Regions from separate parts of the Bradyrhizobium guangzhouense genome, predicted to be linked through region 2. Evidence: predicted binding sites of a transcription regulator. Region 2 holds the regulator's gene; the other holds the start of a gene.
The links. Region 2 encodes LexA, which represses DNA repair genes until DNA is damaged. Its sites were predicted from a motif close to TGTTCNNNNTGTGTTCNG; they were not measured.
Positions count from the first base shown of each region.

Region 1 (7,506 bases), 2.8 Mb from region 2:
CGCGTGGGTCACGAGCTCCTTCTTCTCGCCGCGCTTGGGCGCTGTCACCTCGATCTTGTGGCCCGCCTTGACCGACAGCGCGTCGGCGAGCAGGTCGCTCTCCTCGATCTCGTGCGAGAGCAGGATGGTCTTCGGCGGCGGCTTGTCGTCGTAGAACTGGGCGAGGAAGGACCCGAGCACCTCCTCGGGCGTATAGGTCTTCTCCGCCCGCGGAAAATAAGCGCGGTTGCCCCAGTTCTGGCCGGTGCGGAAGAAGAACACTTCGACGCAGGAGAAACCGCCCTCCTGGTGGATGGCGAACACGTCGGCCTCTTCCACTGTGCGCGGATTGATGCCCTGCTGCGACTGGATGGCCGACAGCGCGGCGAGGCGATCACGATAGAGCGCCGCGCTCTCGAATTCGAGCTCGCCCGAGGCTTTCTCCATCTCGGCGGCAAGCTCCTGCTTCACCGCATGGCTCTTGCCGGACAGGAAGTCGGTCGCTTCGCGCACCAGCGTCGCGTAGCCGCCGAAATCGATCTCGCGGGTGCAGGGGCCGGCGCAGCGGCGGATCTGGTAGAGCAGGCAGGGCCGGGTGCGGCTCTCGAAGAAGGAATCCGTGCAGGAGCGGATCAGGAACGCGCGCTGCAAGGCCGTAATGGTGCGGTTGACCGCACCGGCGGAGGCGAACGGGCCGAAATAGCGCCCGGGGCGGGTCTGCGCGCCGCGATGCTTGATGATCTGCGGTGCCCAATGGTCTCCGGTGATCAGGATATAGGGAAACGACTTGTCGTCGCGCAGCTGCACGTTGAAGCGCGGCCGCAGCTGCTTGATCAGATTGGCTTCCAGCAGCAGCGCTTCGGTCTCGGTCGTGGTCGAGACGATCTCCACAGTCACCGTGGCTGCGATCATGCGCAGGATGCGCGCCGGCAGCGGCGCGCTCTGGCGTGCGTAGTTCGACAGGCGCTTTTTGACGTTCTTGGCCTTGCCGACATAGAGCACGTCGGCATTCGCACTGAGCATGCGATAGACGCCGGGCGAGGTGGGCGCGAGCCGGACCGCGCGTTCGATCGCCTCGTGACCCGACGCCAGCGGCTCGTCGCCGATCGCGCCGCTCTCTTCCAGAATATCGGGCAGCCGCGCGTCGTCCTCGTCGTCGCCGCCGGTGGCGGGATCGAGGTCCGGCAGCACCGCTTCCTGGGGCGGGGCGTCTGTCGCGGCTTGCGGCGCTTTGCGCGCGCGTGCCTCGCCCGGCTTGTCGGGGGAATCGTGAACCATGGTGCGAATTTAGGCGCTGGGGAGACCGATTTGAAGTTCCGGCCGTGCCGCACGCACAGGATGGCGCATGCAGTTCCCGGTAACGCTTCCTTAAGTCTGTTAACAGCGCGGTAACGGGTCTTAACAGCCCTTTAACTTAAAACTCTCGATAAATCTTACGCGAAAAAGTGGTGGTTCCGTAACCATGCGGTTGTGCCCTCGCGCGGCGGTGCGGGCAGCGCGTCCAGTTACGGCAGTTGCGTTGGAGTGTGGAATGAAGAGGCTGGTTGTGGGCGCGACCATGTTGGTTGCAGCCGGCTGGACGGCTTCGGCAGAGGCCGCCGATCTCAATTACGGGCAGCGGGCGCCCTATACGGTCAATCAGCCGCTCAATGCCTATAGCTGGGCCGGCCCGTATCTCGGTGCCAATCTCGGTTATGAATGGGGCTCGGTGAGCAACAATCCCGCAAAGCCCTCCGGCTTCGTCGGCGGCGCGCAGGCGGGCTACAATTTCCAGAATGGCCCCTGGGTCTTCGGCGTCGAGGGCGACATCCAGGCCGCCGGTGCCGATGACACCTTCGCGCCGTGGAAGTTCTCCAATCCCTGGTTCGGCACGCTGCGCGGCCGCGCCGGCTACGCCATCAGCAACGTGTTGGTCTATGGCACCGCGGGCCTCGCCTTCGGCGAGTTGCGCGCGCAGACTTTCGGCTGGACCGAGTCGCACACCACGGCCGGCTGGACCGCCGGCGTCGGCGCGGAAGTCGGCCTTGCGCCAAACTGGAGCGTGAAGCTCGAATATCTTTACGTCGATCTGTCGTCGAGCCAGTTCGCAATTACGGGCGTGTCAAACGGCTATAGCGCCAGCGTCGTCCGCGCAGGCGTGAACTATCACTTCTGATAGCGAAATAAGAAAATACCGGACCATAGCCTCCCGGCCGCGCGCGGCCGGGACTTTTTTTGTCAGGTCTTTTGGGGCAGGTCCGCTACGAAAGGATCACGAGATTGACCGCCTTCGGCCCCTTCCCCTTCTTGTCCGGTTCGACTTCGAATGTGATACGCTGTCCTTCGGCAAGGTCCTTCAGTCCCGCCCGCTCCACTGCAGTGATGTGAACGAAGACATCGCGACCGCCATCGTCCGGCTTGATAAAGCCGTAGCCGCGCTCGCCGTTGAAGAACTTGACCGTTCCCGTATTGGCCATCGGGAAACTCCCCCTCATTGCTCCTCCGTCGCAACGCAGACGCGCGCCGCGACATGACCGGGCATTACGAAGCCCGGGAGAGCTGGCCATCCTTGGGCGGACCCTTCGGTCCGACGGGATCTTTCTTAGGCCTTCACTCCGCCGCAACCATTCGCGGAAGCGGAACGTAAAGCCAGTCACGGAAACAGCATAATACGGTTCTTTGCAGATTGACTACCGCTACTGCATATTTTTCCCAAGAATGCCGGCGGTTTAGGCCTTTGGCACCTCCAATCGGAATCTGGCAGCTCCACCTTGGCCGAGCGGCATTTCCAGCTCGGGCAGGATTGTCTTGAGCTCGCTCTGCAGCGTGTAGGGCGGATTGACGATCAGAAGTCCGGTCGAGGTGAGGGCCGCGCCATCAAGCTGCGGCGCGACGCTGAATTCGAGGCGGAGACATTTGCCCGGAGTCTTTGCTGCGGCTGCCGTGCGCGCCACGAGTTGCGCCAGCGTGTCGGTGGCGCGCCTGGATTTGGCGGGGTACCAGATTACATAGATACCGGTCGGCCATTTCGCGAAGGCCGTGGAGAAGGCTTCACCCAGCCTTTCGAACTCGTCCTTCGCCTCGAAGGGCGGGTCGATCAGCACGAGCCCGCGCCGCTCCTTCGGCGGCACGAAAGCCGGCAGCGCCATCCAGCCGTCGAGATCGACGACGCGCGCCTGCTCGTCCCGCCGCAGCACGTCGATCAGCGCCTTGCGCGCCTTCGGTTCCAGTTCGCAGGCCACGAGCCGGTCCTGTGGCCGCATCAGGCCGCGGGCGATCAGAGGCGAGCCCGGATAGACTTTGAGCTCGCCCTTCGGATTGAAGGCGCGAACGATGTCCAAATAGGGCTTGGTCAGCGCCACTGTCTCGTTCGAGAGGCGCGCCTGCATCAGTCGCGCGATTCCGGTCAGCCACTCGCCGCTGCGGCGCGCTTCGTCGCTGTCGAGATCGTACAGGCCAGCACCCGCATGGGTGTCGAGAACCCGGAAGGCGGCCGGCTTGTCCTGCAAATAAGTAAGGATGCGCGTCAGCACGATGTGCTTGATGACATCGGCAAAGTTGCCGGCGTGAAAGGCATGACGGTAGTTCATGGGGCGGACCACGTTGTCGGGTGTGATCTCACCCCTTGTCATTGCGAGCGCAGCGAAGCAATCCAGAATCGTTCCGCGGAGACGGTCTAGATTGCTTCGCTGCGCTCGCAATGACGGGGCTAACCGCCCCTGATTGGCGGCATCGTCACCTGGTCGCGGCGGCAGCTGCGGCGTTCGAGCTCCTCGCAGGCGCGGAATTGCAGGTCCTTGCTGAGGCAGATGCGGACCTCGGAAAGCCGGGTCCGGTTGCAGGTCACCGAGACGGCTCCGTTGCTCAGGCCGGGATTGGCCTTGATGAAAGCTTCTTCGACGTCGCCCGGCGCCACGGTCTTGGTCTCCGACAGGTCAAGATATTCGGCCGGAATCTTGATCGCAGCGCGCGCTTTGCGGATCGTCTCGAAATAGTTGCGGCCGTCGAGCCCGGAGCAGGTGCCATGCTTGTCCCACTCGTTGAAGATCAGGCCCGGCGCCGGCATCAAATCGAGCATCGAGGAGACGATGTTGCGACTCAGCCGCGGTGAGGGCCGCTGGCAATATTCCGGAAAGCCGCTCTCATATTGCGGCCATAGCCCGTGCACCACAAAGGAATAGGGCCGTCCCTCGCACTGGATGTTGGAGCGCCCGCCGCTGCGACCGCGCTCTGCTACTTCCTCGCAGAAGGACGGCGACCACGACAGTGACAGCACATAGTAATCGAATTCGCCGGGCGCGTTCTGCCGCTTGTCCTGCGCCTTTGCGCCGCCGGCCAGCGAGGTCAGTCCGGCGGCAAGGGTCAGCGAGACAAGGGTCAGCGAGATCACGAGACGGGAGAATGACTGCAATCTAAAATCAAACATGGCGACGCCCCTCAACCAGACTGTGCAATCAGCCTAGCAGCCAACAAGAACATTTCAAGAACAAAATTCAAGCAACCGATGCCCAGTTGCTTGGTCGGGCCGAATCAGACGCTTCGGCTCAGGGCTTTTCCGTTCAGGGCTTGGCGGCGCGGCAGGACGGATTGTAGGCCCAGTTGCGGTCGAGCCCGACCACGCACCATTCGACGCCCTGGCCGTAGCCGGCAAAGCCGCCATCCTCGATGATCGAGAAGTGCACGCGGCGCACCTTGCCGTCAGTCAGCATGGCCTCGCCGGTGCAGTAGCGGCGCGGAATGTTGTCCGATGCCCAGGGGCGGAAGGCAGTCTCGTGAACCGCCGCGAAGCCTGTGATCTTCAACGGCGAATTCCAGAACGAACCTTCCTTCTCCTCGAACTGGGTCGCAATCGTCGGCAGCGCCTTGTCGCATTCGGCGACATTGCCATCGTAACGCGGCCCGCTCAGCCAGAAGTTCAGCTCCAGCGGATTGGCTGCCTTGGCTTCGCCGAACGACAGCGCCCCGAACGTCAGGCCGAGAACGGCGGCAAAGCGGAGCGATTTCAGGGAGGGGGCGCGCATGGGCAATCCAGACAGCATGATCTGCGAGGGTCGGACGGTGCCGCGAAGGCCGGAGGAGGTCAAGTGCAGCGCGGCAACACTCGGCCAGGAGTTGATCACAACGTCGCATCCGGGAGGCCTTCCGTTCTTTTCACCGCCGCGCCGGCACCGTAAGCTGGCGCCAACCAATCGGAGTGACGGGAATGCGAATCATTGCGGCCGCGGGCCTTCTTGCCGGCCTGGTTGTCTCGGGGATGATGGCGAGCCAGTCGGCGCGCGCCGATATCCTGCCGGTGCCGCCCTTCAAGGGCAACGACACCGGCGGCATCATCGCCTATTCGATGGCGACGCAGGTCGATGCGCGTCAGGTCGCGGTCGATCATTGCGCGCGCTACGGCAAGGTGGTGAAATTCCTCGCGGTGCAGGCCTATGAAGGCGGCTACATCTCGTTTTCCTGCCGCTGGGTGCCCTATGGCGCCGCCGACCGGCCGATCCGCACGCTCTATTGAGGCGTTTCGGAACGCCGACAAGGTCACGCCGAAGAAAAAGCTTGGCCATCTCAGCCGGGAGTCTCGCATGACGCGCAAGCTCGCTTTGCTCGGATCAGCCGTTTGCCTCGTGTTGTCGGCGCGTGGCGCCCTTGCCGACGATCTGCCGGTGCGCAGGGCCGGTCTCTGGGAAATGAAGATGGTCAGATCAGGCTCGGCGATGCCGGAGATGACCATGCAGCATTGCACCGACGAGGCCGTCGACAAGGAGATGAGCAACAACATCTCGCCGATGGCCAAGCAAGTCTGCTCCAAGCAGGACGTCAAGAAGACGGCCACCGGCTATGTCAGCGACTCCGAATGCAGTGTCGCCGGCATGTCCACGACCTCGCATGCCGAGATATCAGGCGATTTCAACTCGGCCTACACCGTGAAGACCTCCTCGCATGCCCAGGGCGGCGCCGCCGGCACCGCGGGGCGCGACACCACCATGACGCTGGAAGCGAAATGGCTCGGCGCCTGCAAGCCGGACCAGAAGCCCGGCGACATCGTGATGCCCGGCGGCTTCAAGATGAACGTGCGCGACGTCGACAAGCTGAAGGCACTGCTGCCGAAATAGAGGTGCAGTCGTCGCACGGAAGTCGGTGGGCTCCCTCGCCCCGTTCTTACGGGGAGAGGTGAAGAACAGCTACACCGGTATCCGCACGCTCGCGCGTAACCCGCCCATCGGGCTGTCACCGAGCGTGATGTCGCCGCCATGCGAACGGGCGATGTCGCGCGCGATGGCGAGCCCGAGGCCTGTGCCGCCTTCGTCCTGGTTGCGGGCGTTGTCGAGCCGCAGGAATGGCTTGAATACTTCCTCGCGCAAATGGGAGGGAATGCCGGGGCCGTCGTCGTCCACCGTGACGATCAGATAGCGGTGGTCGCGCTGGCCGGAGATGGCGATCGCCTTGCCGTAGCGCGCGGCATTGGTGACGAGGTTGGCGAGGCAGCGCTTGAACGAGGCCGGCTTCACCGTCACCACGGGCAGCCCGGTGAATGTCACGGTCGCGATGTGGCCGTGGCGTTCTGCGTCGCTGCGCAATTCTTCGAGCGCCTGCGCCATGTCGGTCGGTTGCGACTGCTCGCCGGAATCGCCGCGGGCAAAGGCGAGGTAATCCTCCAGCATCATCGACATCTCGTCGACGTCCTTGCGCATGCCCTCGAGCTCGGGACTGTCGCCGATCAGCTCCAGCTCGAGCTTGAAGCGGGTCAGGATGGTGCGCAGATCGTGGCTGACGCCCGCGAGCATCGCGGTGCGCTGCTCCATCGCACGTTCGATGCGCGACTTCATCTCGAGGAAGGCGCCCGCCGCGCGCCGCACCTCGCGCGCGCCCCGCGGCCTGAAGTTCGGTGCCTCGCGGCCCTTGCCGAAACTTTCCGCAGCGTCCGCAAGCCGCAGGATCGGCTTGATCTGGTTGCGCAGGAACAGCACCGACACGATCAGCAGGATCGAGGACGTGCCGACCATCCAGAACAGGAAAATCTCCGAGTTCGAGGCGTAAGCCGCGCTGCGCTGTGCGAACACCCGCATCACGGCATCGTCGAGCTGGATGCGGATCTCGACGAGGTTGGAACGACCGACCGTATCGATCCAGAACGAGCGTCCGATCTGGCGGCCGAGCTGCACCGACAGCGTCTGGTCGAGCAGCGAGAAGAACGGTTTTGGTCCCGGCGGCGGCATGTCGCCGGCCGGCAGGAAGTCCACCACGAGGCCGAGACGTTGCTGCGCGATGCGGCGGATCTGGTCGCGATCCTTGTCCTGCGGATAGCCCTTGTAGACGTCGATCAGCGCGGCGATGTCCTGCACCACCGCAGCCGACAGCCGGCGCGTCACCGTGTTCCAGTGCCGCTCCATGAACACGAAGGCGACGACCGATTGCAGGATCACCATCGGCACGATCATGATCAGCAATGCGCGCGCATACAGGCCGGTCGGCATCCAGCCCTTGAACGCATTGCCCATCCAGCCATTGACGGCAGAGACGCGCCCGGCTGCACTTTTCAGCAGCGTCAGGCCG
Region 1 is NZ_CP030053.1:6,284,846-6,292,351, reverse strand. Features, by position in the region: gene uvrC (excinuclease ABC subunit UvrC) at 1-1,257, opposite strand, end outside; gene XH91_RS29990 (outer membrane protein) at 1,511-2,134, shown strand; gene XH91_RS29985 (cold-shock protein) at 2,220-2,435, opposite strand; gene XH91_RS29980 (23S rRNA (adenine(2030)-N(6))-methyltransferase RlmJ) at 2,688-3,548, opposite strand; gene XH91_RS29975 (ribonuclease T2 family protein) at 3,668-4,384, opposite strand; gene XH91_RS29970 (hypothetical protein) at 4,518-4,979, opposite strand; gene XH91_RS29965 (hypothetical protein) at 5,162-5,467, shown strand; gene XH91_RS29960 (DUF3617 domain-containing protein) at 5,535-6,065, shown strand; gene XH91_RS29955 (ATP-binding protein) at 6,135-7,506, opposite strand, start outside.
Region 1: a site for LexA is predicted at 4,430-4,447, ahead of XH91_RS29975 (ribonuclease T2 family protein). Genes of this name have one in related genera too.

Region 2 (7,506 bases):
TCGTCAAGATGAGCTGGGTCATCATTCGCGAGGATGGCGACTGGAAGATCGTCAATCACCATGCCTCGGCGAAGGCGCCGTTGATCTGACCGGCGCGTCGTCACACGGCATCGTCATTGCGACGAGAGCAACGAACGCGCTCCCTGCGCGTTGTGTGGGTCCAACGAGGATCCCACCATGCAGAACATCGCAGAGCATATGGAAGTCATCGGCGCCGACGGCGTTCATGTCGGTACGGTCGACAAGGTCGAGGGTAACCGTATCAAGCTGACCAGGAAGGACAGCGGTGAGGGCAGTCACAAGGGCCACCACCATTTCATCGACAAGGGCCTCGTCGCCGGTGTCGAGGGCAACAAGGTCCGCCTGTCGGCCAAGGCGGACGTCGCCGTGACGATGGAAGAGGAAAAGTAGGGGCGCGGCCTCTTCGTTCCCGATCCGTACCGCTATTCGGTGGGCTGCACGTTCCGGTAGCCTCCGGCCCCGTCTAATATCGCAGGGGTTGCCTTAGGGAATGGCGGAGCCGGACCGGCCGCAGCGTTTGTCGCAAGGCATTGCCGGGACTTGGCCGACAGGCCGGGCCCGATCGGCCGGCGGGTTCGTGCCGGCTGGGTTTGGCGTCTGGCCCGCGATCGGCGGCACGCTGCGCGAATGGGCCAAGGCCGAGGCTGGCGCGGGCCGGCTGTTTCCCTGGGTGCCCGTTGCCTTCGGCTGCGGCATCGCGCTCTATTTTGCCGCCGATCACGAGCCGGTGCTGTGGGTCACGGTTGCGACAGCGACCGCGCTCATGCTCGGCGCGGTCCTGTTGCGGCGAAGCCCTTGGTTTGCGCCCGCGATCATGATCGCGGCGGTCGCGGCCGGTTTTGCCGCAGCGACGTGGAAGACGGCACGCATCGCGCATACAGTGCTCGCAAAGCCGCTTTATTCGGTGTCGCTGTCGGGCTTCGTCGAGACCCGCGACATCCGCGAGCGCACCGACCGTTTCGTGCTGCGCGTCGCCGCGATGGAGGCGCAGCGTAGCGACGTGAAGCTCGAGCGCGTCCGCCTCTCCGTGCGCAAGGGGACTGCGCCCGATGTCGGCAGCTTCGTGCAGTTGAAGGCGCGGCTGATGCCGCCGCTGTCGCCGCTGCGGCCCGGCAGCTACGATTTCTCGCGCGACATGTTCTTCCAAGGCATCGGTGCCTCGGGTTTTGCGATGGGGGCGATCACGATCGTGACGCCGCCGGTGTCAGGCGGATTGCAGCTACGCTATGCCGCGATCATGCAAGGCCTGCGCGATGCCATCGACGCGCGCATCCGCGCCACGCTCGACGGCGACAACCGCGCCATCGCGACCGCGCTGCTCACCGGGCGCCGCGACGCGATCACCACGCCCGTCAACGACGCGATGTTCATCTCGGGGCTTGGTCACGTCCTCTCGATTTCGGGCTATCACATGGCCGTCGTCGCGGGGGTCGTCTTCTTCGCGGTCCGCGCGCTGCTCGCGCTCGTCCCGGGACTGGCGGTGGGCTTTCCCATCAAGAAATGGTCTGCCGCCGCCGCACTGACCGCTTCGGCGTTCTATCTGTTGCTCTCCGGTGCCGAAGTCGCGACGCAGAGATCGTTCTTCATGACCGCGGTGGTGCTGATCGCTGTCATCGTCGATCGGCGCGCGATCACATTCCGCACCCTGGCCGTGGCGGCACTTATCGTGCTCGCGTTCGCGCCGGAAGCGCTGGTGCATCCGAGCTTCCAAATGTCGTTCGCGGCAACGCTCGGGCTCGTCGCCATGGTGCAGATCGGCATGCCGAGCCTGTTGGCCTCGCCCGATCATTCGGCGACCGCGCGCATCGCGCTGTGGGGCGGCCGCGAGATCGCGATGTTGTTCATGGCCTCGATGATCGCGGGATTTGCGACCACTCCTTACTCCGCCTTCCATTTCCACCGCGTCACACCCTATGGCGTGCTCGCCAATCTCGGCGCGATGCCGGTGGTCTCGGCGCTGGTGATGCCGGCCGGGCTGCTCGGATTGCTCGCGGCTCCCTTCGGGCTGGACGGCGTGTTCTGGTGGTTGATGGGGATCGGCATCGACTGGATGATTTTGGTCACGCGCTGGGTGGCCGCATTGCCCGGTGCGATCGGTCACGTCTGCGCCTTCGGCACAGCGCCGCTGATCGCTGCGAGCCTCGGCCTGATCCTGATGGGCCTGCTGCGCACGCCGCTGCGCTGGTCGGGAGCGGTCGTGCTCGTGGCTGCGACCATCTGGGGTCTTTCTATCAGGCAACCCGACATCCTGATCGCGGGTGACGGCCAGAACGTCGCGGTGCGAGGCAGGGACGGGCAGCTGCATCTGATCAGGACGAAGAAGGACAATTTCCTGCTGAAGGAGTGGCTTGCGGCGGACGCCGATCCGCGCGATGCGGCGAGCACTTCGCTCGGCGACGGCGTGTCGTGCGACGATGCCGGCTGCGTGACGCCGCTTGCCGACGGCCGCATGGTCGCGCTGGCGCAGCGCATCGACGCGCTGGCCGATGATTGCAGTCGCGCGGCCCTGGTGGTGACGGCAAGGCCTGCGCCGCCGGATTGTGGTGCGATGCTGGTCGACCGGCCGCGTCTGGTGAGCCAGGGCGCGCTGGCGCTGACACGCCGCGGCGATGGGTTTGCGGTTCAGTCGGTGAGGGCACGGGGCGCAAACCGCCCCTGGTCGCCGGCGGCGGCCGGCGATGGAGATTTTGAACGGACCCTCGTGCCACGGTCGGCGACTCCGCGCGCGAAGGACGCAACACCGTCCGAGGCCGACCTTCAGGCCGAGGACTAAGGCCTGATCCGCAAAAGTGTGTAGCGGTTTCCCGGCGCGACAAACGCGAAAACGCGCTTACGCGGAGGTCATGCCCAAGGATGACGGCTCAGCCGATCGGAAGGCGCGGGGGCGTCGGACTGATGTCGGCAGTCACTTGCGGCTTGTGCTCGCGCTCACCGAGCGGCTGGGCCACCGGCAGTTGCAGCACGGTCGCGCGCTGGCCTTCGACGAGCTGGGTCACCAGGACGTATTTGCCATCCGGGAATTCGATCGCGTCGTGATGACGATCGGGAATGTGCGGATCGACCTTGCCGAACTTGCCGACGCGCGAATTGATGGTGCGCGTCCAGATCCAGCGGTTGTCGTAGCGGACGTTGTCGGCGAAGGCGAGCTCCGTCCCCGGCAGCAGGCAGACCGCGACCGACATGTCGGCTTCGGAGGCGAAGCCGCGCGTCGAGGTGCCGCGGAACGTTGTCGTGACGATCGTCTCGCCGACTTCTGCGGGACGCGTCGCGACGGCATGCAGGCTATAGTCACACATCGGGTGCTCCTCATCAGCGATAGAGCACCCACGCCTCTTCTGAGGCGCAGGCCTCTATCAGAGTGGAAGCCTGCGATCATATGCGATGTTGGGGGCAAATCTGCGGCTTGAGTCTGCAGGCTGCCATCACAATATCTTTTTCAGGCACGCGAGGAACAAAGCCTGCTCCCGTGCATTCGCGAGCCTCTCCGTTAGCGGCCGGCAGGTGCCGACCAGCCCGAATATGGCCAGGCTGGCTGCGCCGGCTGCTCGACGGCGTTGCGGGCATTGCGGAGTTGCCCGCTCGTCGCCTGGGGCGCCTTGCGAATGTGATGCTGCGGCTGCGCAGCGAAGGCTTGCGACGGTGACGTTGCGATCAGTGCCATCGTGGCGGTGATCAAAAAGAACTTGCGCATGGCGGTCTCCTCGGTCTCGCAAAGGCGCAACGAAGCGATGCGTGCTTCGTTGTGGCGTGCCGGGGATGTAGCGCGGGAGAGGGGGCCGGATAATCTGTGCAGAACCAGAAAGACTATCCAGCCGGAGCGGACAACCGCCCGCTCCAATCATGAAGGCACGCTCGCCAGCGGCGGCGCGCGACGGGTTCAGTATTTCCGGTACAGCCCGATCAGCTTGCCCTGGATCTTGACCCGGTTGGGCGGCAGGATCCGGACCTCGTAGGCGGCGTTTGCCGGCTCGAGCGCAATCGAGGCGCCACGGCGGCGGAAGCGTTTGAGCGTTGCTTCCTCGTCGTCGATCAACGCCACCACGATATCGCCGGTGTCGCAGCTCTCGTTGCGCTGGATCAGCGCCATGTCGCCGTCGAGAATCCCGGCATCGACCATGGAATCGCCGCGCACTTCGAGCGCGTAGTGCTCGCCCGCGCCGAGCATGTCGGGCGGGACGCTGATGGTGTGGCTGCGGGTCTGCAAGGCCTCGATCGGCGTACCGGCCGCGATCCGGCCCATCACGGGAACCGCGACGGGGCGCTCGCCTTCGTCAGCGGGCGGGCTCGACGTCGTCCGCACCTTGCCGAGATTGCCCTCGATGACGCTCGGCGTGAAGCCGCGGCGGCTGCCGGCAGCCGCCTGGAGTTCGGGCAGCTTGATCACTTCGATGGCGCGGGCGCGGTTGGGCAGGCGGCGGATGAAGCCACGTTCCTCGAGCGCGGTGATCAGGCGATGGATGCCCGACTTGGAGCGCAGGTCGAGCGCGTCCTTCATCTCGTCGAAGGAGGGCGGCACGCCGCTTTCCTTCAATCGCTCGCTGATGAACCGCAGGAGCTCGTATTGTTTGCGCGTTAACATCTCGACCAAAATCCCCCTGACGATGTCGTTCGATTCCGAGACGCTGAATTCAGCAATAAGCCGCTACATGCTCGAAACAAATCATGAACGGACACTATATGTTCGATACATGTTCCGCAACTGCTTAATTTACCGTGAACGCGACAAAGTTCGCGGAACGGTTGCGAACGGTGCGCTCACTCGGGCAATCGCAGCACCTCGCATGGCGTGCCGGCTTCGGCTTTCGGCGCGAACGGCGGACGCACGAGAAGTGCCTGTGCCGCAGCGAGATTCGCAAGCAGCGAGGAATCCTGGTGATTGACGGGAAGAGCTAGAAGCGTGCCGTCATCGCGCGTCTGCAGACGCGCACGCAGATAATCCTCGCGCTGGTCGTTGGCGCCGACGTCGCGGCCGAGCACAGCGCGTTCGCGGCGATGATGAATCACCTGACGGCCCGACAGTGCGCGAATCAGCGGCACCAGAAACAGGAAGCCGCAGACGTAGGATGACACGGGATTGCCGGGCAGGCCGATCACGCGCATTGGCCCGAGTTGCCCGTTCATCATCGGCTTGCCCGGTCGCATCGCGATCTTCCAGAACGCCATCGAGATGCCCTCGTCGGTCAGCGCCCGCTGCACCAGGTCGTGGTCACCGACAGAGGCGCCGCCGGTCGTGATCAGGATGTCGGCGCCGGATTCCCGCGCGCGGCGAATGCCTGATGTGGTGGCGGCAAGCGTGTCGGCGGCAACCCCGAGATCGATGGTGTCGGCCCCCTCGCTGCGGGCGAGGGCGTGCAGGGCGTAGCCGTTGGAATAGACGATCTGGCCGTGGCCGGGCGTCGAGCCGGGCATCACCAACTCGTCGCCGGTTGCGAGAATCGCGACCTTCGGGCGGCGGCGGACGGCAAGCTGCGGGTGGTTCATGCCGGCAGCGAGCGCAAGGTCGCGCTCGGTCAGGCGCATCCCCTTGTGCAGGAGCACCTCACCCTCGCGGAAATCGATCCCGGCGGGGCGGATGTGCCGCCCGGTGACGGCGGCTTCCTTGATCGTGATGTGCTTGCCGTCCGCGACGGTGTCTTCCTGGATCACCACCGCATCCGCGCCGGCGGGCACGACCCCGCCGGTGAAGATCCGCACGGCTTGGCCAGCGCCGACTGTTCCCGCAAATGGGCGGCCGGCTGCGACCTCGCCGATGACGGTGAGCTGCGCACCGACCTTCGCCGCATCGGCCGCGCGGACGGCATAGCCATCCATCGCCGACATGTCCTGCGGCGGCTGCGTCCGCCGCGCGGCAACGTCGCGCGCGAGCACGCGATGGAAGGCCTGATCCAGCGCGATCATTTCCTCAGCCAAAGGCTCTACACCGGCGAGCACGGCGGCAAGCGCATCGGAAACCGGCATGAGGGCCACGGTGAACTCCCGCAACAAGATCGAAGGACTCGGTCGGCAAGGTTCTAGCCGAGCGGAGAGGCCGAGGCAAAAGGGGTTATATCGCCGCGAAGCTTACGCTTGGGGCAGGGCTTGAGTCGCGACATGATCCGGAGGGCGAGGCAAACCGGTATGAGGAGCGGCAGCCTGCGCGCGGCACTACGACCGCGTTATGGGATTTCCCCTTGCCGCCTCTCCATCTTCGGCGACGTCAGGCGCCTTGGGCCCTTGATCCTTGTCCGGCAACGGATCGGCCTGGGCCTTCAGGTCGGCCGCCTTGCTCATCAGCTTGGCGGAAAGCTCGGAGTCCGAGGTGGTCTTGGCGAATTTGACGAGCAGCGAGGCCTGCTTGGTGAGGTAGGTTTTGCCCAACACGATGATAAGTCCATGTAGAATTCCCAACGGACTGATGAGTCCGGAAGCGGGCATTCGTTCCCGGAACTCTGTATAAAAATGCACAGAGCGACTTGGTTCCATGCCCGCGCGCGAAATAGTTCCGGGTCGCGGCGTCTCGCGGTCAGATCCCCAGAGCTTTCAGCGCATTCCCGACATCGGTCGGCGAGGTCACATGGACCGCGGTCAGGCCGCGGGCGCGCGCGCCTTCGATGTTCTCTGCGAGGTCGTCGAAGAACACGATCCGGCTGGCCGGCACGCCCATCGCGGCGACGACATGGTCGAACGCTTCAGCATCCGGTTTGCGCAGCCCGATGCTGGAGGACAGGTACAGCTCGCGGAAATGGCCGAGCAGGTCGGCATATTGCTTCGAGAAATAGTCTACATGCGGGCGGTTGGTGTTGGAGAAGGCATAGACCGGCATCTGTTTTGCCGCGCGGGGCAGGAGCTCCGTGATATCAGGCATTTCGCCGGCGAAGATCGCGTTCCACCCCTCCAGGAACTGGTCATCCGAAATGGAGATTCCGAGCGAAGAGCGCAGGGAGGCAAAATAGTCCTCGTCGCTGAGCTTGCCGACCTCGTGCAGCCGGTAGGCCTCGTCGCGCACATAGCGCCCGACGATGGCTTCGGGCTTGCAGCCGGCATGTCCGGCCCAGCAGGCGATCGCCCTGGAGAAATCGATGTCGAGCACGACGCGCCCGAGATCGAACAGGAGCGCATCTGCGCTGCCGGGAGAGAGCGAGGTCATTGCGTCCTTTCGGGTCAGTATCGATAGGGTTCGTGGTCGAACAGCGGGAACGCGCTGAACACGCTCGGCGCATTGGTCGCGGTGGCCGGGTGCAGACAGGATCTGTTGACCTCGGCGAACGAGGTGGCACCCAACAGACCGAGGCAGCGCAGCACCTCGTCTTCCAGCAGTTCCAGCATCCGCGTCACGCCGGTCTCGCCGGCTGCCGCCAGCGCCCAGCATTGCAGCCGGCCGATGCCGACGAGGTCGGCGCCCGCGGCGATCGCCTTGACGATATCGGTGCCGCGGCAGAAGCCGCCATCGACCATGATCTTGGCGCGGCCCTTCACCGCATCGACGATTTCCGGCAGCACATGCAT
Region 2 is NZ_CP030053.1:3,459,915-3,467,420, forward strand. Features, by position in the region: gene XH91_RS16715 (nuclear transport factor 2 family protein) at 1-89, shown strand, start outside; gene XH91_RS16720 (DUF2171 domain-containing protein) at 178-411, shown strand; gene XH91_RS16725 (ComEC/Rec2 family competence protein) at 512-2,794, shown strand; gene XH91_RS38840 (hypothetical protein) at 2,883-3,317, opposite strand; gene XH91_RS16735 (hypothetical protein) at 3,509-3,712, opposite strand; gene lexA (transcriptional repressor LexA) at 3,899-4,600, opposite strand; gene XH91_RS16745 (molybdopterin molybdotransferase MoeA) at 4,777-5,988, opposite strand; gene XH91_RS16750 (hypothetical protein) at 6,166-6,381, opposite strand; gene XH91_RS16755 (HAD-IA family hydrolase) at 6,524-7,147, opposite strand; gene XH91_RS16760 (alpha-hydroxy acid oxidase) at 7,162-7,506, opposite strand, start outside.